Linked DNA regions of Rhodospirillum rubrum ATCC 11170. The protein of the gene in region 1 interacts with the protein of each later gene in a pairwise test. Links are inferred from orthologs where the notes say so. Each region holds a gene or a part of one and is shown on either strand. Other genes may lie near its edges.

The links.
Region 2: the proteins of RRU_RS01300 (region 1) and ileS interact in binary tests that used the Escherichia coli proteins (3 or more experiments, as listed by UniProt). The link is inferred for Rhodospirillum rubrum ATCC 11170 from one-to-one orthologs.

What each region holds. Positions count from the first base shown.
Region 1 is NC_007643.1:304,685-310,327, forward strand. What follows is about bases 1,618-4,433. They hold RRU_RS01300 (substrate-binding domain-containing protein), read right to left. Parts: upstream 3,620-4,433; coding sequence 2,615-3,619; downstream 1,618-2,614. Other genes in these bases: RRU_RS01290 (Ppx/GppA phosphatase family protein), read right to left, coding at 1,618-1,964; RRU_RS01305 (ABC transporter permease), read right to left, coding at 3,676-4,433. Also shown: RRU_RS01285 (RlmE family RNA methyltransferase), read right to left, coding at 1-768; more of RRU_RS01290, read right to left, coding at 765-1,617; more of RRU_RS01305, read right to left, coding at 4,434-4,707; RRU_RS01310 (sugar ABC transporter ATP-binding protein), read right to left, coding at 4,767-5,643. UniProt on the Escherichia coli protein: Part of the ABC transporter complex RbsABC involved in ribose import. Binds ribose. Also serves as the primary chemoreceptor for chemotaxis.
Region 2 is NC_007643.1:3,408,551-3,425,068, reverse strand. The notes cover bases 6,251-9,587. They hold ileS (isoleucine--tRNA ligase), read right to left. Parts: upstream 9,274-9,587; coding sequence 6,451-9,273; downstream 6,251-6,450. Other genes in these bases: RRU_RS15315 (bifunctional riboflavin kinase/FAD synthetase), read right to left, coding at 9,439-9,587; lspA (signal peptidase II), read right to left, coding at 6,251-6,446. Outside these bases: RRU_RS15355 (M16 family metallopeptidase), read right to left, coding at 1-1,036; RRU_RS15350 (M16 family metallopeptidase), read right to left, coding at 1,042-2,421; RRU_RS15345 (multidrug effflux MFS transporter), read left to right, coding at 2,633-3,865; cobF (precorrin-6A synthase (deacetylating)), read right to left, coding at 3,862-4,635; RRU_RS15335 (alanyl-tRNA editing protein), read right to left, coding at 4,664-5,308; RRU_RS15330 (DUF3035 domain-containing protein), read right to left, coding at 5,342-5,899; more of lspA, read right to left, coding at 5,964-6,250; more of RRU_RS15315, read right to left, coding at 9,588-10,392; RRU_RS15310 (MaoC family dehydratase), read right to left, coding at 10,526-10,960; RRU_RS15305 (hypothetical protein), read left to right, coding at 11,431-11,808; RRU_RS15300 (MDR family oxidoreductase), read right to left, coding at 11,874-12,857; RRU_RS15295 (hypothetical protein), read right to left, coding at 12,945-13,742; RRU_RS15285 (MFS transporter), read right to left, coding at 14,074-15,594; RRU_RS20235 (IS630 family transposase), read right to left, coding at 15,946-16,518. UniProt on the Escherichia coli protein: Catalyzes the attachment of isoleucine to tRNA(Ile). As IleRS can inadvertently accommodate and process structurally similar amino acids such as valine, to avoid such errors it has two additional distinct tRNA(Ile)-dependent editing activities.

The DNA.
Region 1 (5,643 bases):
CTCGCCGCCGGAAAGGCCGCGAAAGCCCTGGGCGATCACATAGACCTCGGGGGAGCCCTGGCGGCTGGCCGGCGGCTTGGCGTGGCGAATCACCTCGCACATCTTCTTCATGCGGGTGAGTAGGGCGCCTTCGGTTCCGCCCTGGAACACCTTGCAGACGAAGGCGCCGCCCGGGGCGAGAACCTCTTCGGCGAAATACCACGCCGCCTCGGCCAAGCCCATGACCCGCAGGTGGTCGGTTTGGCGGTGGCCGGTGGTCGGGGCGGCCATGTCCGACAGCACCAGATCGACCGCGCCGTCCATGGCGCCCTTGAGCATCAGGGGGGCGGCGTCATCCATGAAATCATGGGTCAGGCAGGTGGCCCCGGCCACGCCCTCCCATTCAAGGATATCCATGCCAACGACTTTTCCGCCATTGGGGTGGAGCGAGCGGGTGCGTTCAACGGCGATCTGCGTCCAGCCGCCCGGCGCCGCGCCAAGATCGACGACGCGCATGCCGGGCTTGAGTAGGGTGAAGCGCTCGTCAAGCTCGATCAGCTTGAAAGCGGCGCGCGAGCGCAATCCCTGGCGCTTGGCTTCAAGCACATAGGGGTCGTTCAACTGGCGCTGCAGCCAGCGGGTCGACGAGGCCTTGCGGCCCTTGGCGGTGCGGACGCGAACGAACAGGTCACGCGATCCGGTGGGGGCCGAGCCGCGAACGCGGGAACTGGCTTCGGATTTGGATCCTTTGGACCCGCCCCCCGACTTGGGGCCTTCGGCGGAACTCATGGGGTGACTCCAGACTCGGGGGAAGGGGGCGGCTGCGGCAGGTCGTCGGCCAGCGGCGGCAGGATTTTATCATCGGCCAGCGGCGGATCGTCGCTATCGCGGACCTCGGTGAAATCACCGGGGCCCCGCGCGCCCATCAGGGTCATCAGCAGCCCCTCGCGGATGCCGCGATCGGCGACCCGCACGCGCGGAACCGGCCAAGTGGACAAGATGGCCTCCAGGATGGCGCAGCCCGCCAGAACAAGATCGGCGCGGTCGCGGCCGATACAAGGGTGGGCGGCCCGCGCCTGCGGGGTCATATCCAGCAGGCGGGCGCCCACTTCCTTGACGGCGTGGATCGGCAGGGTCAAGCCGTCGACCCGGGCCCGGTCATAGCGGGTCAGCCCAAGGGCGACGGCGCCGACGGTGGTGACGGTGCCGCTGGTGCCAAGCAACGACAGATCGCCGCGCGCCGCCCGGTCGGAGATGCCATGGGTGATATCGAAGGGGCGCAGGCGTTCGCGGACATGGGTGACGATATCGGCATGCAGGCGGGCCGACAGATGGCCGCCGCCCACCGCCTCGGCCATGGTGACGACGCCGAGCGGCAGGCTTTCCATCGCCCGCACCGCCCCGGGCATCGGCCCGGCCGGCGTATTCTCGACCTCGACCAGGGTCAGTTCGGTACTGCCGCCGCCGATATCGAACAACAGGGTCGGCACCCCGCGCGACTCAAGCAGCGGCGCGCAGCCGGCCAGGGCGAGGCGGGCCTCCTCGTCGGCGCTGATCACTTCGACCGCCAGACCGGTTTCGGCGCGCACCCGCTCAAGGAAAGGCGTGGTATCGCGGGCAAGGCGGCACGCCGCCGTGGCCACGCAGCGCGACAGGCTGACGCCGTGGCGTTCCATGCGGCTCGCGCAAACCGTCAGGGCGGCCAGGGTGCGGTCGATGGCGGCCGGGGCGAAGCGCCCGCGCGCGCCCAATCCTTCGCCCAGGCGGGTGATCCTTGAAAAGGAATCGATCACCTTGAACCCGTCGCGCTGGCGGCGGGCGATCAAGAGCCGGCAGTTGTTGGTGCCAAGGTCGAGCGCCCCATAGGTCCGGCCATCCTCGGCCTCCCGCGTCGGCAGGCCAAAGGGGGCGGACAGCGCGTTACCGCCGCCACCATCCGAGGCCTTGTCGCGCATCTCTTCAGGGAACCCGATGATCTGGGTCACTCCGGCTCCTTGGGGTGGGGCTAAAGGGGCGGAGGCTTCTGGTGGGCGGGGACAAAACCCCGCCGCATGAAAGGAACTCGCCCGGCTCGCTGGACTCTCAGTTTAGGCGACCCGATCACGCTCGGCAAAGCCCCTTTGGATAATTGTCTTAACTGGTGTTCAGGAAATGGAAAAAGAGCGCATTTTTCAGTAGCCAGTCCGAAAGACCCGTGGTAGATACAGCGCCCTCGCGGACATATTGCGCCGCGCATCCCTGGTGGGGGATAGGTTAACGGTAGACCCACGGACTCTGACTCCGTTAGTCCTGGTTCGAATCCAGGTCCCCCAGCCAGCCTTTCAAAGGAGTTGTCAGGCATCGCTCTGACAACTCCTTTGATTATGCGGCCCTTCCCAAGCGTTCACTCCGTTTCTGTGCCGGCCCGGGGGGTAAATTGACCCCGCCGGCGCCCTGCGGCTTATCGTGGGTTTTCAACCCGCATCCCGCTGTCGGCCCTGGCCGAGGCCATCGCCATCCGCCGCGCCCTGGAAGAGGCCCCCCCGTGCGCTATGCCGCGGCGCGGGCGACGGGCGGCCGGATCGCTCCAACGAAAACGCCCCCGCTCGCGGATCGGCGAACGGGGGCGTTTTTTAGTCAGTCTTGGCGGAAGACCTTAATTGCGGTCTTTCAGCAGCTCGTCGACATTGGCCGTGGTCACCACGGTCCAGGGGATGTCATAGCGCTTGGACTGGCCATCGGCCCAGGCGAGGTCGGCCTTGTACTGTTCCCAGATCGGCGACATCGGCTTGTAGTCGGGGCCCTTCACGGCGCGCAGGGCGACGTCGATGCTGCCCTGGATCTGGCCACGGGCGTCCTGAAGGATCGAGGTCATCTCGCCGGCCTTGACCGCGTGCAGGGCATCGGTCACGCCGTCGATGCCGGCGATGGCGAAATCCTTGACGTTGAGGTCGGCGGCCTTGATCGCCTCGATGGCGCCGAGCGCCATTTCATCGTTCTGGCCGATGACGCCGTTGATCTTGCCCGGGTGCTTGCTCAGCCAGTTCTGCATCAGATCAAGGGCCTCGGCGCGCGACCAATTGGCGGTCTTGCGCTCGAGCACCTTCACCGCGCCGGCCGGGCATTCGGCCAGGGCCTTTTCGTTGCCCTGACCACGCTGGATCTCGCCCGAGCCGCCCTTCGGCCCCTCGATGATCACGACGTTGCCCTTGCAGCCAAGCTTGGTCAGCACGTCCTTGGCTTCCAGATAGCCGCCGAGCACGTCGTCGGAGACCACTTCGGCGGTCATCTCGTCGGTGTTGAGGCGGGCGTTGGTCACCACCACCGGGATCCCGGCCATCTTGGCGTTGGTGGCGATATCGATGTTGGCTTCATAGTCCATCGGGTTGACGACGATGGCGTCCTGCTTGGTGTTGATCGCCATCTGCGCCTGATCGTTCTGGACGGCGGCGTCATAGCGTCCGTCATAGAACGTCACCTCGGCGATCCCGGCCTTCACGGCGGGATGCTCCTTGCCATAGCGCTCCATCAACTGGACGAATTCGGCCTTATTGCCATACATCAGCACGGCGATGCGCGCCTTGGGGGCGTCGGCGGCCATCGCGGCCGAGGCCGAGAGCAGGGCGGCGGCGGCGCAGGCGGTAAGAAGAAGCTTCTTCATGGACCAATCCTCGTTATCGGTTTTGGTGATAGGCGTCACGGGAAGGACGGCCGGTTTCAACCAGCCTGTTTTCTTGAGGGGTCGAGGATCACGGCGACAACGATCAGTCCGCCTTTGATGATGAGCTGGTAGAAGCTCTGGACCCCCAGGATATCGAGGCCGTTGTTCATCACGCCGATGATCAGGGCCCCGAAAAACGTACCCGTCAGCCGGCCGACGCCGCCGGCCAGGCTGGCGCCGCCGATGACCACGGCGGCGATGGCGTCAAGTTCATAGGAACTGCCGGCGCTGGTCTGGGCCGACCCGGTCTTGGCGGTCAGGATCACCCCGGCCACGCCGGCCAGGAAGCCGGCGACCACATAGACCCAGATGAGGATCGCCCCGGTGTTGATGCCCGAGGTGCGCGCGCTCTTCTCGTTGCCGCCAACGGCATAGACGTAGCGGCCAAAGACCGTTTTATTGAGGATCACCCAGGCCAGAAGGAAGACCAGGGCGAGGATGACCACCGGCACCGGGATCACCTCGAACAGCTTGCCCGTGCCGAACCAGCGGAAATCCGGGCTTAGGCCCGAAATCGGATTGCCGCCGGTGACCGACATGGTGAAGCCGCGCGCCGCCAGCAGCATGCCCAGGGTGGCGATGAAGGCCTGGATGCGGAAACGGGCGATGATCCAGCCGCTTAAGCCGCCGCACAGCGCGCCGACGCCCAGGGCGGCGATGATCGGGAAGATCACCGGATAGGTGTCGCTCCATGGCGTCACCCCGACCGAGCGGGTGGCCATCGAGGCGGCCATCATCCCGGAAAAGGCCAGGACCGAGCCCACCGACAAATCGATGCCGGCCGAGATGACGACGAAGGTCATGCCGACGGCAAGGACGCCGTTCACCGATATCTGATGCAAGATCAGCATCAGATTATTGACGGTCAGGAAGGTGTTCTCGGGCCAGGCGCCCTGGACCACCTTGAGCTGGCAGAGCGCGCTGACCAACACGCAGAGCCCGAGAAATGCGAAGACGATTCCGTACTTTCGCAAGGAGATCGGGGCCTTGGCGGCCGGCTGGGTGATGTGCATCAAGGGGTGTCCCATTTGGTTTTTCGTGTTCTTATTATTGTTTGGAAGGGTGGCGGGGAGGGGCGGAGCCTTCTTTAGACGGCGGCCATCATCAGGGCCTTCTGCGTCGTCTCTTCCCGGGGGAATTCGGCGACATGGGCGCCCTTTTTGATGACGATGATGCGATCGCTCATGCCGGTGATCTCGTCGAGTTCCGAAGACACCATCAGAACCGCGCCGCCGGCTTTGGTGAAATCGGAGACGAAGCGGTAGATTTCCTTTTTGGCGCCGACATCGACGCCGCGCGTCGGTTCATCAAGCAGCAGAACCTTGGGGCCGATCGAGGTGCAGCGGCCGAAGACGACCTTTTGCTGATTGCCGCCGCTGAGGTTGCGCACGATCTGCTCGGGCCCCGGCGTTTTGATCCGCATCTTGGCGATCGAATCGTCGATGCCCGCCCGTTCCAGGGCGGTGCGGATGAAGCCGAAGCGCTGGATATGGGGCAGTTGCGACAGCGAAAGATTGTCGCCGACCGAAGCGCAGAGCACCAGACCGCTATGCTTGCGGTCCTCGGTGACATAGGAGATCCCCGCGCCCAGGGCCGCGCGCACCCGTCCCGGGCGGATCTCGCGCCCCTCCACCCACACCGTTCCCGCATCGGCGGGATAAAGGCCGTAGATGGTATCAAGAAGCTGGCTGCGGCCCGAGCCGACCAGACCATAGATGCCGAGGATCTCGCCGGCATGCAGGGTGAAACTCACCCGATCGAACCACGGCGCCCGGCTGAGGCCGCGCACATCGAGCAAAGGCCGGTCGCTGGGCACGTTCTCTTTGACGTATTCGCCTTCGATGGCGCCGCCGATCATCGATTCGATCAGCTTTTCGCGGGTGATGTCGGCGACCCGGCCGGTTTCGATCCGCGCCCCGTCCTTGAACACCGTATAGCTGTCGGCGATGGTGAAGACCTCGGCC
Region 2 (16,518 bases), 3.1 Mb from region 1 along the record:
CCCATTCCGCCCGCATCACCGCCAAGGACTCGCCCAGGCGGGCGTTCTGCGTCGCCGTGCCGGCCAGCCAGAGGCCGACGGTGCGGAAGGGGTAAAGGGTGCTATAGACCGAATAGGCGAGGCCGCGTTTCTCGCGCACCTCGTTCATCAGCCGGCTGTTGAAGCCGCCGCCGCCCAGAATGTAGTTGAGCACATAGGCGGCCTGCCAATCGGCATCCTCGCGCTTCAAACCGCCCTGGGCAAGCAGGGCGATGCTTTGCGGGATGTCGCGGTCGATCACCGTCGTCGTTCCGGCAAGGCGCGGGGTGGGGACGGGCAGGGGCGGCTGATCGCCGGTGGCGGGCAGGTCGCCGAAGGTCCGCTCGAGCAGGGCGCTTAGGTGCTCGGGCGTGATATCGCCGGCCACGCCGATCGCCAACCCCTGGCGGACCAATTGGCGCCGCACGAAGCCGCGCAGGTCGTCGGCGGTGATGGCGCGCAGGCCCTCTTCGCTGCCCTGTTCGTCGAAGGCATAGGGGCTATCGGCGAAGACGGCGGCGAACAACGCCTTGCTCGCCAGGGTCTGCGGATCGGCCTCGCCCATGCGGACGGCGGTCATCACCTGGGCGCGGATGCGGTCAACCGGCTCGGCGTCGAAACGCGGTTCGTGAAGGGCCAGACGCAGCAGCGCGAAGGCGTCCTCAAGGGTGGCGGTAGTGGTCTTCAACGAACCCGAAAAGCTGTCGCGCCCGGCGTCGAAGCGCAGCTCGATCGCCTGATCCTCCAGGCGGGCACGGAAGGCTTGCGAGTCATAGGGCCCGGCCCCCTCGTCAAGCAGGCCCGAGGCGAGCGTCGCCAGTCCCCGGCGATCGGCGGGGTCGCTGACCGCGCCGCCGGGAAGAATGAAGCTGAGCGAGACGATGGGCAGGGTCGGATCAGCTAGCAGATAGGCGGTGACGCCCGAGGGGGTGGTGACGGTCTGAACCGGCGTGGCCTGGGCGGAGAAGGCCCCCCAGGGCGCGACGAGCAGAACAAGGGCAAACAGCAGGCGCTTCATCGCGATCAACTCCGCGGCTCGGGAAGAAGGAAGCCGGTCACCGAACGGTCGCGCCGGCCAAGCACGGCGCGGGCGGCGGCGCTCACCTGTTCGGGGGTGACGGCCTTGATACGCTCGGGCCAGGATTCGACCTGGGCCACGGAACTGCCGGTGGTCAGGGCCTCGCCCAGCGCCCGGGCGCCTTCGGAAAGCGAATCGCGGGCATAGACCAGACCGGCGGTCAGGCGGCGCTTGGCGTCATCGACCTCGTCGGCCTTCACCCCCTGATCAAGCAGGCTGGCGACTTCGGCATCGACGGCGGCGACCAGATCGGCCATCGCCACCCCGTCGCGCGGGCTGGCGTACAGGCCGAAGCTGCCCCAATCCAGGGCCTCGCCGCGATACCAACTGCCCGCCGAAACGGCCATGCCGCGCTCGATGACCAGATGCTTATACAGCCGGCCGCTGGAGCCGCCGCCGAGGATCTCGTCGAGAACCTCCAGGGCGTCGGCCATGCCCTGGGGATCGAAGGCGGCCGAGGGCGCCACATAGCGCCGCGAGAACGACGGCTGGGCGACCTGGGCGTGATGCATGGTGATGACGGTTTCGGCCGGCGGCGGCAGGGCGCGCAAGGGATCGCGCAAGCTGGCGCGCTGGGGCGTGTCGCGCCGGGGCAGGGCGCCATAGGTGCGCTCGGCCAAGGGCTTCAATTCCGCCGCCGTGATGTCGCCCGCCACCACCAAGATGGCGTTGTTGGGCGCGTAATAGCGGTCATAGAAGGCCAGGGCGTCGGCCCGGGTCAGGGCCATCAGCTCGGGTTCCCAGCCGATGATCGGGTTCTTATAGGGGTGGGTGCCCCATAGCGCCTGACCGATGCGTTCGGACAGCAGTTCGCCCGGTTCGTTATCGGTGCGCGAGCGCCGTTCCTCGCGCACCACCTGGCGCTCGGTCTGGAAGTCCTCCTCGCTCAGCCGCAGATTGGCCATGCGATCGGCCTCCATCTCCATGACCATCGGCAGGCGGTCCTTGGCGATGGACTGGAAATAGGCGGTGAAGTCGGAACTGGTGAAGGCGTTGTCCTGGCCGCCGTTGCGGGCGACGATCTTGGAGAATTCGCCCGGCGGAATGGTCGGCGTGCCCTTGAACATCAAGTGTTCGAGCAAATGGGCAAGCCCGGATTTCCCCGCCGGCTCGTCGGCGGCGCCGATCTTGTACCACACCATGTGGTGAACCACCGGCACCCGGTGGTTGGGGATCACCACCACCTCCATGCCGTTTGGCAAGGTGAAGGTCTCGGGATTGAAGACCTGGGCGCGGGCTAGGGCCGGCAGACCCAGAACCACGAGCACGATCAGGGCCCCCAGGCGTGAGCCCGGTCCCCGGAAACCAAAGCGTCTTTTGATCATCGGTCAAAATCTCTTTCTTGCGGCCGCGACGGCGCCGATATGGGACACCGCGATCACGGCCACAATGGGGCCGCCTGCCGGCGATCCGCCGGCCGCCCCCCCCCATTCCCCGGCTCTTTGGATCTGCGGGCTTTCAACGGCGAAGCGTGTTGCCTATGTTTGGCCTGCCGCGTCCCCCGGCGCGCCTTGAAAACCCTGCCCCGGATCCCCCATGCCCCAGCTTTCCCCGCCCACCGATCGCCATCGCGAGATCGGATTTCCCGAGTTCGTCGGCTTGATGGCGATGCTGATGGCGCTGACGGCGTTGTCGATCGACGTCATGCTGGTTGCCCTGGCCGATATCTCGTCGGACTACTTTTTGGCCGATGCCAATGACCGCCAGTTGGTCATCACCGCCTATCTGCTGGGGTTCGCCGTCGGCCAGCCGGTCTGGGGGCCGCTGTCGGACCGCATCGGCCGCAAGCCGGTGCTGATCGCCGGGCTGGTGATCTATGGCCTGGGCTGCCTGGGCGCCATGGTGTCGCCCAGCTTCGAAACCCTGCTCGCCGCCCGGCTGGTCCAGGGACTGGGCGGCGCCTCGCCCCGGGTGATGACCATGGCCGTGGTCCGCGACCGCTATGCCGGCAGTGGCATGGCCCGGGTGATGTCGCTGTTGATGATGATCTTCATCATCGTGCCGATCCTGGCGCCGACCATGGGCAGCGCGGTGATGGCCTTCGCCCCCTGGCACTGGCTGTTCGGCTTCATGATGGTTTTCGATCTCATCGTGCTGGTCTGGACCCTGACCCGGCTGCGGGAAACCCACCGGCCCCAGCGCCAACTCGCCCCGTCCTTGGGCGGGCTGCTGGAAACCCTGCGTGTCGTCGTCAGCAACCGCCAGACGGTGGGCTATACGGTGGCCTTCGGCTTCATGATGGGCAGTCTGATGGGCTATGTCGGCACCGCCCAGCAGGTTTTCGTCGAGGTTTATCACGAGGTCGAGCTGTTCCCGATCCTCTTTGGCGCCATCGCCTCGGCCATCGCCGCCGCCTCGATCATCAACGCCCGTTTCGTGACGCGGATCGGCTCGCGGCGGATGTCCCATGCCGCCTTGCTGGGGTTCGTCGCCGTCGGGCTGGTGACGGCGGCCTTCGGCTTCCCGGCCAAGCCGCCGCTTGCCCTGTTCATGGCGGCCCTGGGCATCCAGTTCTTTTGCTTCGGCCTGATCGGGCCGAATTTCAACGCCATGGCGATGGAGCCGATGGGCCGGGTCGCCGGGGCCGCCTCGTCGTTCGTCGGCTTTTACTCCACCGCCGCCAGCGCCTTTCTGGGATGGGCGGTCGGCCAGCAGTTCGACGACAGCGTCCGGCCGCTGATGATGGGCTTCGCCGGCTTTGGCATTCTCGCCCTGGTCTGCGTGCTGGTCACCGAGCGCGGCCGGCTGTTCCGTCGCGCCGCCGCCTAACCTTTCGCCTCGTCCTCGGGCTTGCGCAGGATATAGGTGTCCATGATCCAGCCCTTGGCTTGGCGCGCCCGCTCGCGGCGGGCGAGGATCGCCTCGGAGGTTTCGGCCAGCGGGCCGCTGATCAGGATTTCGTCGGGGGTGCCGAGATAGGCCCCCCAATAGATCTCCAGATCGGTTTGGGTGAAGCGCTGGAAGGTGGCATTGCCATCAAGCAGAACCACGCTGTTGTGCAGGCTCGCCGGATCGGCGGTCTCCAGGCGGCGGCCGGTGGTGATCTCGATCGATTCGCCGATGCGGTTGAGCGGGATGCGGTGGCGGGCGGCCAGGGCCTGAACGGCGGTGATGCCGGGAAGGACGTCGTAGTCAAAGGACGCGCCCTCTTCGCCGCTTAAGCGGGCGAGGATCTGCAAGGTGCCGTCATAAAGTCCGGGATCGCCCCAGACCAGAAAGGCGCCGTGGCCCTCTTCGGTCAACTCATCGGTGATCAGGCGGCGAAAGATCGCCAGCCGCTCGGCGTACCAGTCTTCGACCCCGTCGCGGTAGGAGGCGCTGGTATCGCGAACCGGGCTGGGAACGGTGACGACGCGGTAGCGGCCGGGGGTGGCGTGGCGGTCAAGAATGGTGCGGCGCAGGGCCAGCAACTCGTCCTTGCCCCGCCCCACCTTGTCGAGAAAAAAGAAGACATCGACCTCGGCGATCCGTCGCGCCGCCCGCAAGGTCAGGCAGTCGGGATCGCCCGGGCCGATGCCGATGATCGAAACGTGACGCATGGCGCAAGCGTCTCCTTTTGGCCGGCGGCTAATCCCCAGCCAGCAGCACTTCGATGCGCTCGCGGCCCTTGCCGATGTTCTTGCGTTTGAGGGCGAGCGGGCCGATTTCCCCGGTTCGCCGGGGGTGGGTGCCGCCGCAGGGCACGCGGGCGAAGCCCTCGATTTCCCAATAGCGGCGCTGGCTGGCCTCGTCGGAAAAGGCGGTGATGATCGGCAGGTCGCGGGCGATCACCGCCCCGCTCGATTCGAGCAGGCTGGGAAAGATCGGGGCGATCGAGCCCTCCCAGGTGAAGTCGATCCGCGCCTTGTCGGGGGCGATATGGGCGCCGGTCTTTTCCAGGGGGCCGAAATCGCGCATCACCAGTTCCAGAATGATCTCGGCGGCGAAATGCAGGCGCATCAGCCGGTAGCGGCGCGACCAGTCGAGAACCAGACCGACCGGGTCGCCCGGGCTTAGGCCGTGATCGGGGCCCAGGTCGTAGAGGATGGTCAGGCCATCCTTGCGCGCGCCCAACACGGGGCGGCCGCCGATCGTGCCGTGATCGCTTTCCTGGCCGCCTGAAAAGGCATAGAGGATGGTTTCGCCGACCATGACCTCGGGCCCCGCCACCCGGGTGACGCGGGTGTCGAGGGTTTGGCGATAGGGGTCGTCCCAGAACAGTTTATGGGTCATCGCGGTCCCTTGGATCCGGAGGGGGAGCCGGGTTTAGAAAATCCCTTCCAAGAACCCCTTCTCGCGCCGTTCGATGGTCGGGGTGCGGCCGTCGGTCACCGGCTTGCCCAGCGACTGGTTCTCGCGCAGGCGACGGTTTTCGGCCTCGGGGTCCACGGTGCTGCCGGGATCTTCCTCGGGGGCGCGCCAGAACACCAAACGATCGGTGAAGGTGCGTTCTTCGGCGCTGAGCGCCGAGGTTTCGCGGTTGACCACGGTGCGGATATCGGGAATGGCCCGGTCGGCGCCGGCCTTGGCCAGCAGCACCTGTTCGCCGTTTGACAGCCCGCCGGCCACCATCGGCGTCTCAACGCCGGTCAGGGCGGCGCGGGCCGAGTCGCGGGGGGTGACCTCCTGCGGGCGGGCGATGCCGGGCTGGGGCGGGCGCAGGTTGAAATCGGGCGGCATGGCCAGCGGCGCCCGGGTCACCACCTTGAACTCATCGGGGGGCTGGCGGTCGAGGCCAAGGCTTTTCTTGGCGTTGGAACAGCCGGAAAGGGCGAGCGGCGCCAGAAGGGCGGCGGCCACAAGAGTGCGTGCGAAGGGGTTCATGACGGACCTGCTTGCCTGATTCCGAGAAAGGACGGGTTCTTGTTACTCGCCTTGATGACCGGGCTCAACCCCCGGCCTTATCCGTGCCCACCGGCGGGCGATGGACCAGCGTATCGATCAGCAGGAGAATAGCACCGACGGTGATCGCCGCATCGGCGACATTGAAGGCCGGCCAATGATATCCGGCGATGCTGAGATCGACGAAATCGACCACCGCCCCGTGGATCAGCCGGTCGATGACATTGCCGATGGCGCCGCCGATGATCAGCGGCAGGGCCAGCCGCTGCCAGCGGGTTTCCGCCCGCCGCAGCCACCAAGTCAGGCTGCCGGCGATGACCAGGGCCAGCGCCGACAAGATCGCGGCATTCCATTCGCCGTGGTTGTTCATCACCCCGAAGCTGATGCCGCGATTCCACACCAGCACCAGATTGAAAAATCCGGTGACATCGATGACCCGGGGCGGGTCCATCACCCAGGTCAGGATCGCCCATTTGGTGGCCTGATCCAGGGCGATGACCAGGGCGGCGAGCGACAGGGCCGGGGCCATGGGCTCAGCCCGCCGTCAGCGAGGAAACGACCTCGTCGCAGCGCCCGCACAGGCCCTCGTGGGCGTGGGTGCCGACATCGGGCAGGATCTCCCAGCACCGCTGGCATTTCTCGCCCTCGGCCAGGGCGACGACCACGCCGACGCCGGCGACCTCGTCCAGGGTATAGGCGCCTTCGGGGATGGGCTGATCGGCGCTGTCGGTCAGGGTGATGTCCGAGGTGATGGAAATCTCGGCCATATCAAGGCCGGCGCAGGCGTTGAGCAATTCGGCCGGGGCATGGACGACCGGGGCGGCCTGCAGGCTGGCGCCGATGGTCTTATTGGCGCGCGCCACTTCCAGGGCGCCGGTGATCACCCGGCGCAGGCGGCGGACCTTGGTCCAGCGCTCGGCCAGGGCGTCGTCGCGCCAGTCGCCTGGAACCGTCGGGAAGCTTTGGAAATGGACGCTGTCGTCCTCGCTGGGGAAGCGGGTGAGCCAAGCCTCCTCGGCGGTGAAACACACGAAGGGCGCCAGCCATTTGACCAGACAATCAAAGACAGTGTCGATCACCGTGCGGCAGGCCCGCCGGCGCAGCGATCCGGCGCCGTCGCAATAAAGGGCGTCCTTGCGGATATCGAGATAGAACGCCGACAGGTCGACGGCGCAGAAGCCGTGCAACTCCTGGAACATCTCGTGGAAGCTGAAGGCATCGCAGCAGCCGCGTACCTTGACGTCGATCTCGCTCAAGCGGTGAAGCACCCAGCGCTCCAACTCGGGCATGGCGGCGATGTCGTCGATGCGCTCGGCCTTGTCGAAGCCGGCCAGGGCGCCAAGCAGGAAGCGCAGCGTGTTGCGCAGGCGGCGATAGGTATCGGTGGTCTGCTTGAGGATTTCCGGCCCAAAGCGGATATCGCCGGTGTAATCGGACGACACCACCCACAAGCGCATGATATCGGCGCCGACGCTGGAGACGACCTTTTGCGGGCTTTCGGCGTTGCCCTTGGACTTGGAAAGCTTGTCGCCCTTTTCGTCGAGCAGGAAGCCGTGGGTCAGCACCGCGTCATAGGGGGCGCGGCCGCGCGTGCCGCAGCTTTCAAGCAACGAGGTATGGAACCAGCCGCGATGCTGGTCCGAGCCTTCCAGATACAGATCGGCCGGCCATTTCAGATCGTCGCGGGCTTCAAGCACGAAGGCGTGGGTTGATCCGCTGTCAAACCACACCTCGACGATGTCGCGCACCGGCTCGAAGTTTTCGGGATCATGCTCGGCGCCCAGGAAGCGCCGGGGATCGCCGGTGAACCAGGCGTCGGCGCCTTCGGCTCCGAAAGCCTGGGCGATGCGTTCGGTGACGGCGGCGTCGCGCAGCGGCAGGCCATCGCGCTTGTCAACGAAGATGGCGATCGGCACGCCCCAGGAGCGCTGGCGCGACACGCACCAGTCGGGCCGGCTTTCGATCATCGCCCGGATGCGGTTGCGCCCTTGCGGCGGCACCCAGCGGGTCTCGTCGATGGCGGCCAGGGCCTTGTCGCGCAGGCCGTTCTTCTCCATCGAGATGAACCACTGCGGCGTGTTGCGGAAGATCAAGGGCGCCTTGGAGCGCCAGGAATGGGGATAGCTGTGGGTCAGGCTGCCCTGGGCGAGCAGGGCGCCGGCATCGATCATCGCCGCGACGATATCGGGGGCGACCTTGAACACATGCTTGCCGGCGAAGCCGGGCACGTGATCCATGTAAAGCCCATCGCCATCGACGGTGTCGGGCGGGGCGATGCCATTGGCCAGGCACAGGAAATAGTCGTCCTCGCCATGGCCCGGGGCCATATGGACGAAGCCGGTGCCCTGTTCGGTGGTGACGAACAGCCCCGACAGCAGCGGCACTTCGAAGTCATAGCCCTTGCCGGCCCAGGGATGGCGGCAGACGGTGCCGGCGAGGTCGGCGCCCTTGACGTGGGCGATTTCCTCGATCTCGGTGATCTTGGCCTGCTTGAGCACATCATCAAGCAGATCGGCGCAGACGGCGATGCGCTCGCCGGCGCGGGCCAGAGAGCCCTCGGCGGTGGCGGTGACGCGGAAGACCACGTAATCCATGCCGGGGCCATAGGCGACCGCCCGGTTGCCGGGCATGGTCCAGGGCGTCGTCGTCCAGATCACCACCGAGGCGCCCTCCAGGGCGGTCACCGGCGTGCGGATCACCGGGAAGCGGATCCAGATGGTGGTCGAGGTATGGTCTTGATATTCGACCTCGGCGTCGGCCAAGGCGGTCTTTTCGACCACCGACCACAGCACCGGCTTGGCGCCCTTATACAGGTCGCCCGCCATCAGGAACTTGCCCAACTCGCGCACGATCTGCGCCTCGGCGGCGAAGGCCATCGTCGTATAGGGCCGCTTCCAGTCGCCGGTGATCCCTAAGCGCTTGAATTCCTCGCGCTGGATGGCGATCCATTCCTCGGCGAACTGGCGGCATTCGCGGCGGAACTCGATCACGTCGATTTCGTCCTTGCGCCGACCCTGGGCGCGGTAGCGCTCTTCGATCTTCCATTCGATCGGCAGGCCGTGGCAGTCCCAGCCCGGAACGTAATTGGCGTCCTTGCCCAGCATCTGCTGCGACCGGGTGATGACGTCCTTGAGGATCTTGTTCAGCGCATGGCCATTATGCAGGTGGCCATTGGCGTAAGGGGGGCCATCGTGCAGCACGAACTGCTCGCGTCCCTTGGAGCGCTCGCGCAGCCGGGCGTAAATGTCCAGCTTCTCCCACCGGGCGAGAATGCCCGGTTCCTTTTCGGCCAGACCGGCCTTCATCGGGAAATCGGTGGTGGGCAGGAAGACGGTGGACTTGTAATCGGCTGTCATGGCGGAGGTCTCGGATCACGGGAAGCGGCGCCGGAAAAGGCGGGGCGCTGTGGTTCCAGGCGGGGTGCTGGGCCCCAAGGACGGCGCGAACCGCCATGGATACCCGACAAAGCGGCCCGCCTTCAACCGATTCATCGGAAAATCCCGCCTTAGTTGGCGCCTTAGTTAAGGGGCGGCGGGGGGGAGTCCGAACAGGGCGCGGGCTTGGGCGGCGTCCTGGCCGATCTGGGCCTTCAGGGCCTCAAGGCCCGGGAAGGTCTGTTCGGGGCGCAGGAAGTCGTGGAAGCGCACCCGCAGGTGGCGGCCGTAGAGATCAGGGCTGACATCGAACAAATGGACTTCAAGCAGGGCGTCGCCGTTATCAAACGTCGGGCGGCGGCCGAAGTTGGCCACGCCTGGGCGAAAGCGGGTCTGGGCGCCGTCATCAAGCCCGGCGGTGACCGCATAGACGCCGGCGCGCGGCCGCTGATAGTCGCCAAGCTTCAGGTTGGCGGTGGGGAAGCCGATGGTCCGTCCGCGCTTGTCGCCATGCTCGACCCGGCCTTCGACCTCCCAGGGATGGCCCAGAATTTGCGCCGCGGTGGTGACGTCGCCCTCTTGCAGGCAGGCGCGCACCCGGGTCGAGGAATAGATGGCGCCGCCCTCGTCCTTGACCGGGGCGACGGCGGTGACGCCAAAGCCGAGATCAAGCGCCATCTTCTGCAACAGGCTGACCGTGCCCTGGCGGCGGTGGCCAAAGGCGTAATCCTGGCCGACGACGACATGGGCGACATGCAGGCCCTTGACCAGCACCTCGGTGACGAACCATTCGGCCGAGCCCTTGGACAGCGCCTCGTCGAAGGCCTGGACATAAAGGAAATCGGCGCCTTCCTCGCTGATCAGATGGGCCTTCAGGCGGAAGGAGGTCAGGGTGAAGGGCGGCAGGTCGGGCTGGAAGAAGCGCCGTGGATGGGGGGCGAAGGTCATGACGCCAAGGGGCAGGCCCTGCTGGGCGGCGATGGCCCGGGCCGAGCCGATGACCCGCTGATGGCCACGGTGGACGCCGTCGAAATTGCCCAAGGCCAGCGAGCCCCCGAGCAGGGAGGCGGGTAGCTCGTAGGGATGGCGAAGGATACGCATGAGAGGATCGACCGACCGTCAGGGAAAAGAGCGGAGGGTAGAGGTAGGCGAAAGCGGCCGCGCGCGCAACAGCGGGGAAGACCCGGCGGGTCGCGACAAGGACCCGCCGGGGCGCGAAAAGTCGGCCGGGGGCTTAGCCGCGCGCGGGAACCATCACCGTCGCCTCGCCCTCGATCACCACCTTGCCGGCCACCGTGCAGGTGGTGCGGAAGGTGACGAATTTCTTTTCGGGAACCAGCCCGGTGACGGTGACGGTGGCGGTGACCGTGTCGCCGATGCGCACCGGTGCCTTGAACTTCAGCGATTGGTTGACATAGATGGCGCCCGGCCCGGGCAGGCGGGTGCCCAGCACGGCCGAAATGAAGCCCGCCGACAGCATGCCGTGGGCGATGCGGGTTTTGAAAACCGTGGTCTGGGCGTAGTCCTCGTTGACATGGGCGGGATTGGTGTCCATCGACAGGCCGGCGAACAGATAGATGTCTGACTCGCTGATGGTCTTGGCGAGGCTGGCACTCTGCCCTTCCTTGATGTCTTCAAAATAATGGAGGATCAGGTCGTCGGCGCTCATCTTGGTCTCCCTCTTCCTTTGGTGGGGCGCGCAGGCAGTGTAGCAGGCGCGGCGGGGATCGGACAGGGAAGGGCTGCAAGGGGGGGCGTGTTCTCGGCCAGATTGGGGCGAGGGAGCCAGGGTGCGGGCTCGGCCGGACAAAGCTTGCGCCGAGCGAGGGCGGGCAGGTCGCCGGGGGGCGGGAAGACGACCACCCGGAGAGTATCGATGTTTGATGGGGGCCGCGCCTATGGTGGTTTCAGGCGCGGCTTTCCCCGTAAAACCCCTGTCGCACAGCACCCCCCGGCGCCGATGATCGATGCCAGACGATCGACATGGACGATGGGGTAGATTTTTGGCGCGGATGGGGGCGTCATGACGGGGTGTCGTGTCCGTCGATCGGGAAACGCGGGAGCGCCCCAGGGTGCCGCTCGGCGCTGATCGCGGCGATCGGCCTAACCCGCCAGCCCTTCCTGAAGAAAGACCCCGCTATGTCGCTTTGCAACCACGGCCCCCGGGCCCTTCTCGCCGCCCTTGTCCTGCTCAGCCTTGGCGGCTGCGGGTCGTCCGAGCCGCAATGGCATAAGGCCGGAAGCGACGGGGCGCGGACGCGGGCGGATTATCGGGCCTGCCGGGCCCTGGCCGACGACGAGGCGATGCGCAAATCCGGCGCCATCCATGGCGAGGATGTCAGCGACATCGGCTCGTCGTCCGATCCGATGGCCCAGATGACCGCCTATGACGCCCGGCGGATCTTCCAGGGCGCCCTGGCGTCGTGCATGCGCCAGCGCGGCTATGCCAAGGGCGCCTCGCCCACCGCCGGTGCCGATGGCGCCGTCGAGGGGCTGAGGCGGTCCCTAAGCTGGTGACGGGTTAGCAAGTCCCGCGCACTCTGAACCAGAGTGCGACGACGATTTGCTGCCCTCTCAAGAGCCTAGGCGTTGACGTCGACGACCAGCCGGCCGCGCACCTGACCGGCCAGCATGCGGCTCGCCGCCGGCACCACCTCGGACAAAGGGATGGTGCCGGTGATCGCTGCGAGCTTATCGATATCGAGGTCGCGGGCGAGGCGGGCCCAGGCTTCCCGGCGCTGGGCGATCGGCCGGTAAACGCTGTCGACGCCGGCCAGGGTGACGCCGCGCAGGATGAAGGGGGCGACGGTCAGCGGCAGATCCATGCCCTGGGCCAGCCCGCAGGCGGCCACCGTGGCGCCATAGCGCAGGGCGGCGCAGACATTGGCCAGGGTATGACTTCCCACGGTGTCGATGGCGCCGGCCCAGCGTTCGCGCGCCAAGGGCTTGCCCGGGGCCGACAGCGTCGCGCGGTCGATGATCTCGCTCGCGCCCAGCGAACGCAGATAGGGGGCTTCGGCGGCCCGCCCGGTCGAGGCGACAACCCGGTAGCCCAGCTTGGCCAGCACCGCCACGGCGACGCTACCGACGCCGCCGGCCGCGCCGGTAACCAGGATCTCGCCCTGATCGGCGGTGACGCCCTGGCGTTCCAGGGCGAGCACGCAAAGCATGGCGGTATAACCCGCCGTGCCGATGGCCATGGCCTGGGCGGCGGTGAAGGGGGCCTGCAGCGGGATCAGCCAATCGCCGTTCACCCGGGCCTTTTGCGCCAGCCCGCCCCAATGGCTTTCCCCAACCCCCCAGCCGTTGAGCACCACGCTGTCGCCGGCCTTGAAGTCCGGATGGCGGCTGGTTTCGACGAAACCGGCGAAATCGATGCCCGGCACCATCGGGAACTGGCGGACCACCGGACCCTTGCCGGTGATCGCCAGGGCGTCCTTGTAGTTCAGCGTCGAATAAGACACCGCCACGGTGACATCGCCTTCGGGCAGGGCGTCGTCGGCCAGTTCGGTCAGCGCGGCATGGTGGCCCGCCTCGGTCTTTTCGATCAGCACGGCTTTGATCATCGGTCTGTCCTTGCGCATGGGGGATACGACGAACGTGATTAGACCAAACTGTACAAAACGCCCGGCTTTTTTGGCGGAATTTTTGATCTAAGGGGTGGGGCTTGCCAGCAGGCCGCCCATCACCTTGTGGCGCACCGAAAGGCCGTTTTCGGCTTCGCCGCGCGGGGCGAGGTCCCACAGCCATCTTTGGCCATCGATGCGCGGGCGGGCGCCAAACAGCAGATCGAAGCGCTGGGGGCCGCCGGGGGCGCCGCGTTCCTCGCGTTCGAAATCGCTGATCAGGCAAACCCGGCCCCGGCAGCGGCCAAGGGCTTCGAGATGGGCCTCGATCAGGGCGCGCGACAGGCGGTCTTGGGTATCAAGATCGGCGCCGTGGCGATCAAGCCAAAGCCTAGGCGCCATGGCCAATTGACTGAGCAGATTGGCCGAGATCACCAGATCGGCCGCAAGAACGGCTTCGGGAAAGGGGGCCGGCCTTGGAACATCGGGCGCTTGCCCGCGCGCTCCGCCCTTTTGCGCCGCTAAGGTCGCCAGCACGCCGCCCAGGTCGTGGGCTTGCCAGAGGGCGCCGGCATGACCAGCCCGGGCGCGCACGGCGCGCGGAACCACGGCATCGATCAGCAGCACTTGGTCGAAGCGGCGGGTCAGGGCGTCGAAGGGCACGTCCAGCAACCAACCCGCCCCGAGCACGGCGACGCTGCCGGGGTTGGCGACGGTTTGGCAGGCGGTAAGGATGGTTTGGTGACAGGCGGCAAGATGGGGGGCCCAGGCCTTGGCCTGACGGCGGGCCCGGGCGCGCACCGCCACCACCTCGGCCACCACGCCCAAACGCCGCGCCTCAAAAGAGGCGGGCGTCAGGACGCTGGTGAGCCATTCGGCGATCACGGTTGGTCGCCAGAGGTCTGGCTTAAACCGGCGCGGGCTGTTTGACGGCGCTGCGCAGGGCGGCCTGGGCGGCGGCCAGTCGGGCGATCGGCACCCGGTAGGGGGAGCACGAAACGTAATCCAGGCCGACCGACTGGCAGAAGCTGATCGACTGCGGATCGCCGCCATGTTCGCCGCAGATGCCAAGCTTCAGAGTACGGATTCGAGATCCACCTGGGCCGGGTGCTGGACCACAACCGGGATAAGAAAGCCGCCCCCGCGCGATCCTCTCGCCAGGGGGCCGCATAAGGTGCCCCTTTCAGGGCAGGCTTGCCGCCAGCCCCCTGGGCCGTTACCTGTCGCATGGTGCCGGACCGCTCCGTTTTGCTGAACCGAAGACCAGCTTGCAGATCGCCGCGAACAGCCAGACGCCGCCCGCACCGTACAACATCACCCAGTCGAAGCCGTGAACCAGGGACTGGCGGACAAGCGCGATCGGCAGGCCGGCCCCGGCCGCCACCGCCTCCCCCCCGGCGGCGACGCTTTCCGCCAGCAGTGACAACTCGTCCCCGGTCGCGGCGGGCAACAGCCGTTCCAGCCCTGCCTGGGTTCCTTGCAGCAGGATGAAACCCATTAGGGCGATGTTGATCGCCAGGGCGATCATGCTGGCGCTCATGTTCATGCCCGAGGCCATGCCGGCCCGTTCCGGCGGCAGGGCGGCCGAGGCGGTGTTGGTCGCCGTGGTGTTGGCCAGCCCCAGGCCGCTTCCGGCAAGGATGCAGCCGGGCAGCATGTCCACCCAGCTTGCATCTCCCCCAAGGGCCGCCGCCCGCATCAGGACGAAACCGCACCCGATGATCACCAGCCCCAGGGGAATGACCACCTGTGGTCCGAAATGCAGCAATAACCGCTCGGCAATCGGCGGCGCCAGCAGCGGCGGCAAGGTATAGGCCAGCAGGCACAGCCCGGCGTCCAGGCTGTCCAGACCCAGGACGCCCTGGAAATAGACCGGCAGGTAGATGATGAACGGCCAGAAGCTGAAGTTCATGCCCGCTGACGCCAGCAGCGCGCCCGAGAAATTCGTGGTGCGGAAAGCGGTGAAGTCGAACATCGGCCGGGCCACCCGCGTTTCGACCACCACGAACGCGCTGAAACAGGCCACGCCCAGTGCGGCAAGCGCTAGCCCGGAGATGTCTCCGGGCCCCGGCATACGCCCGCGCGTGATCAGATAGACCAGGCAGAATACGGCCAGCGACAATGTCACCATCCCCGCGACGTCAAGGCGCAGGGCGTGCGGATCGGTGCTTTCCTCGACCCCCACCTGGATCAGGATCACCGCGACCGCCGCCAGGATCACATGGACCAGGAACACCCATTCCCATCCCAGAACCACCGCCGTCAGCCCGCCGATCAACGGCCCGAATCCCAGGCCGACGCCGAAGGTCACCCCCCACCAGCCGAAAGCAAGCGCTCGTTCCCGTCCGTCGCGGAATTGCTGGGACAACACCGCGATCTGACAGGTGAGCAACGCCGCCGCCGCCGCGCCCTGAAGCGCGCGGGCGCCGATCAGCATCGATGGGCTGTCGGCCAGCCCGCAAGCCAGCGACGCGACGCCGAACACAACCTGTCCCGCCAGAAAGACCCGCTTGCGGCCAAAGCGGTCGGCCAAGGCCCCCATGGCCATCAGACAGGCGGTCATGGCGGTGGTGTAGGCGTTCATCACCCACTGCAGTTGCCGGAAATCAGCCGAAAAAAGCTGTTCCAGCGTCGGCAGGATGGTCGGGACGCTTGATATCTCCAATCCGAACATCAAGGCAGACAGGCAGACAGCCGACAGGGCGACCTGATTCCTGGACGACGTGGAATGAAGCATGGCGGAAATTCACCCTTGTGAATGTCAAAATTTGTTCCGCGGAATTTTGTCCGTTGCGAGTCTAAGTTTAATTAACCATTTTATACGCGCAAACACATTTCCCCTATTTAGAATAAAATTTCCTCTGTATGGGGTGCGGCAAGCACAAAAAGAAAGAATGCCCGAATGCGCCCTTTCCGTAACGGCGGACAGCGAAGGATTACTTTTCTTCCTGTGCGCGGCGCATGGCTGCACTCAGGATGCCGCCCAGGTCTCGCTCGACTTGTCCCAGGACAGGTCGGACGGGTGCACCATGCCGTCGATGTCGCCCGGCAATTGTCTACAACATGCGCCGCCTAGGGCGTGTTGAGATTAAGTTCGTCCATACCCGGAATTAGAGAGATAGTTCTGACATTCTCCCGTTGAGACGTCCTCCAGGATTCTGGCGATTTCGTCACAGACCTCATCACAGGTCCTCTTGGCAGCTTCTCGTAGTCGGTGCTTCAATTTTGAGAAGAATTGCTCAATAGGATTGAAGTCAGGAGAATATTTCGGAAGAAAAAATAACTTGGCGCCGGCAGATCGAATCGCTTGTCGAACCGCTTTGCTCTTGTGACTTCCCAGGTTATCCATAACAACGATATCACCTGGCTTCAGGGTTGGAACCAAAACATCCTCAACATAAACTCGGAACCGTTCGCCATTGATCGGACCATTGATCAACCATGGGGCTTCAATACTGTCATGGCGTAGAGCGGCGATGAAGGTCGATGTATTCCAGTGACCAAAGGGCGCTTTACCCTCAAGGCGCTGTCCACGGGGAGCCCACCCCCGAAGCGGGCGATCCCGCCGGCGCGGGCGGCGCGGGCGCGCACGGCGCGTGGAACCACGGCGTCGATCAGCATCACCCGGTCGAAGCGGCGGGTCAGGGCGTCGAAGGGCACT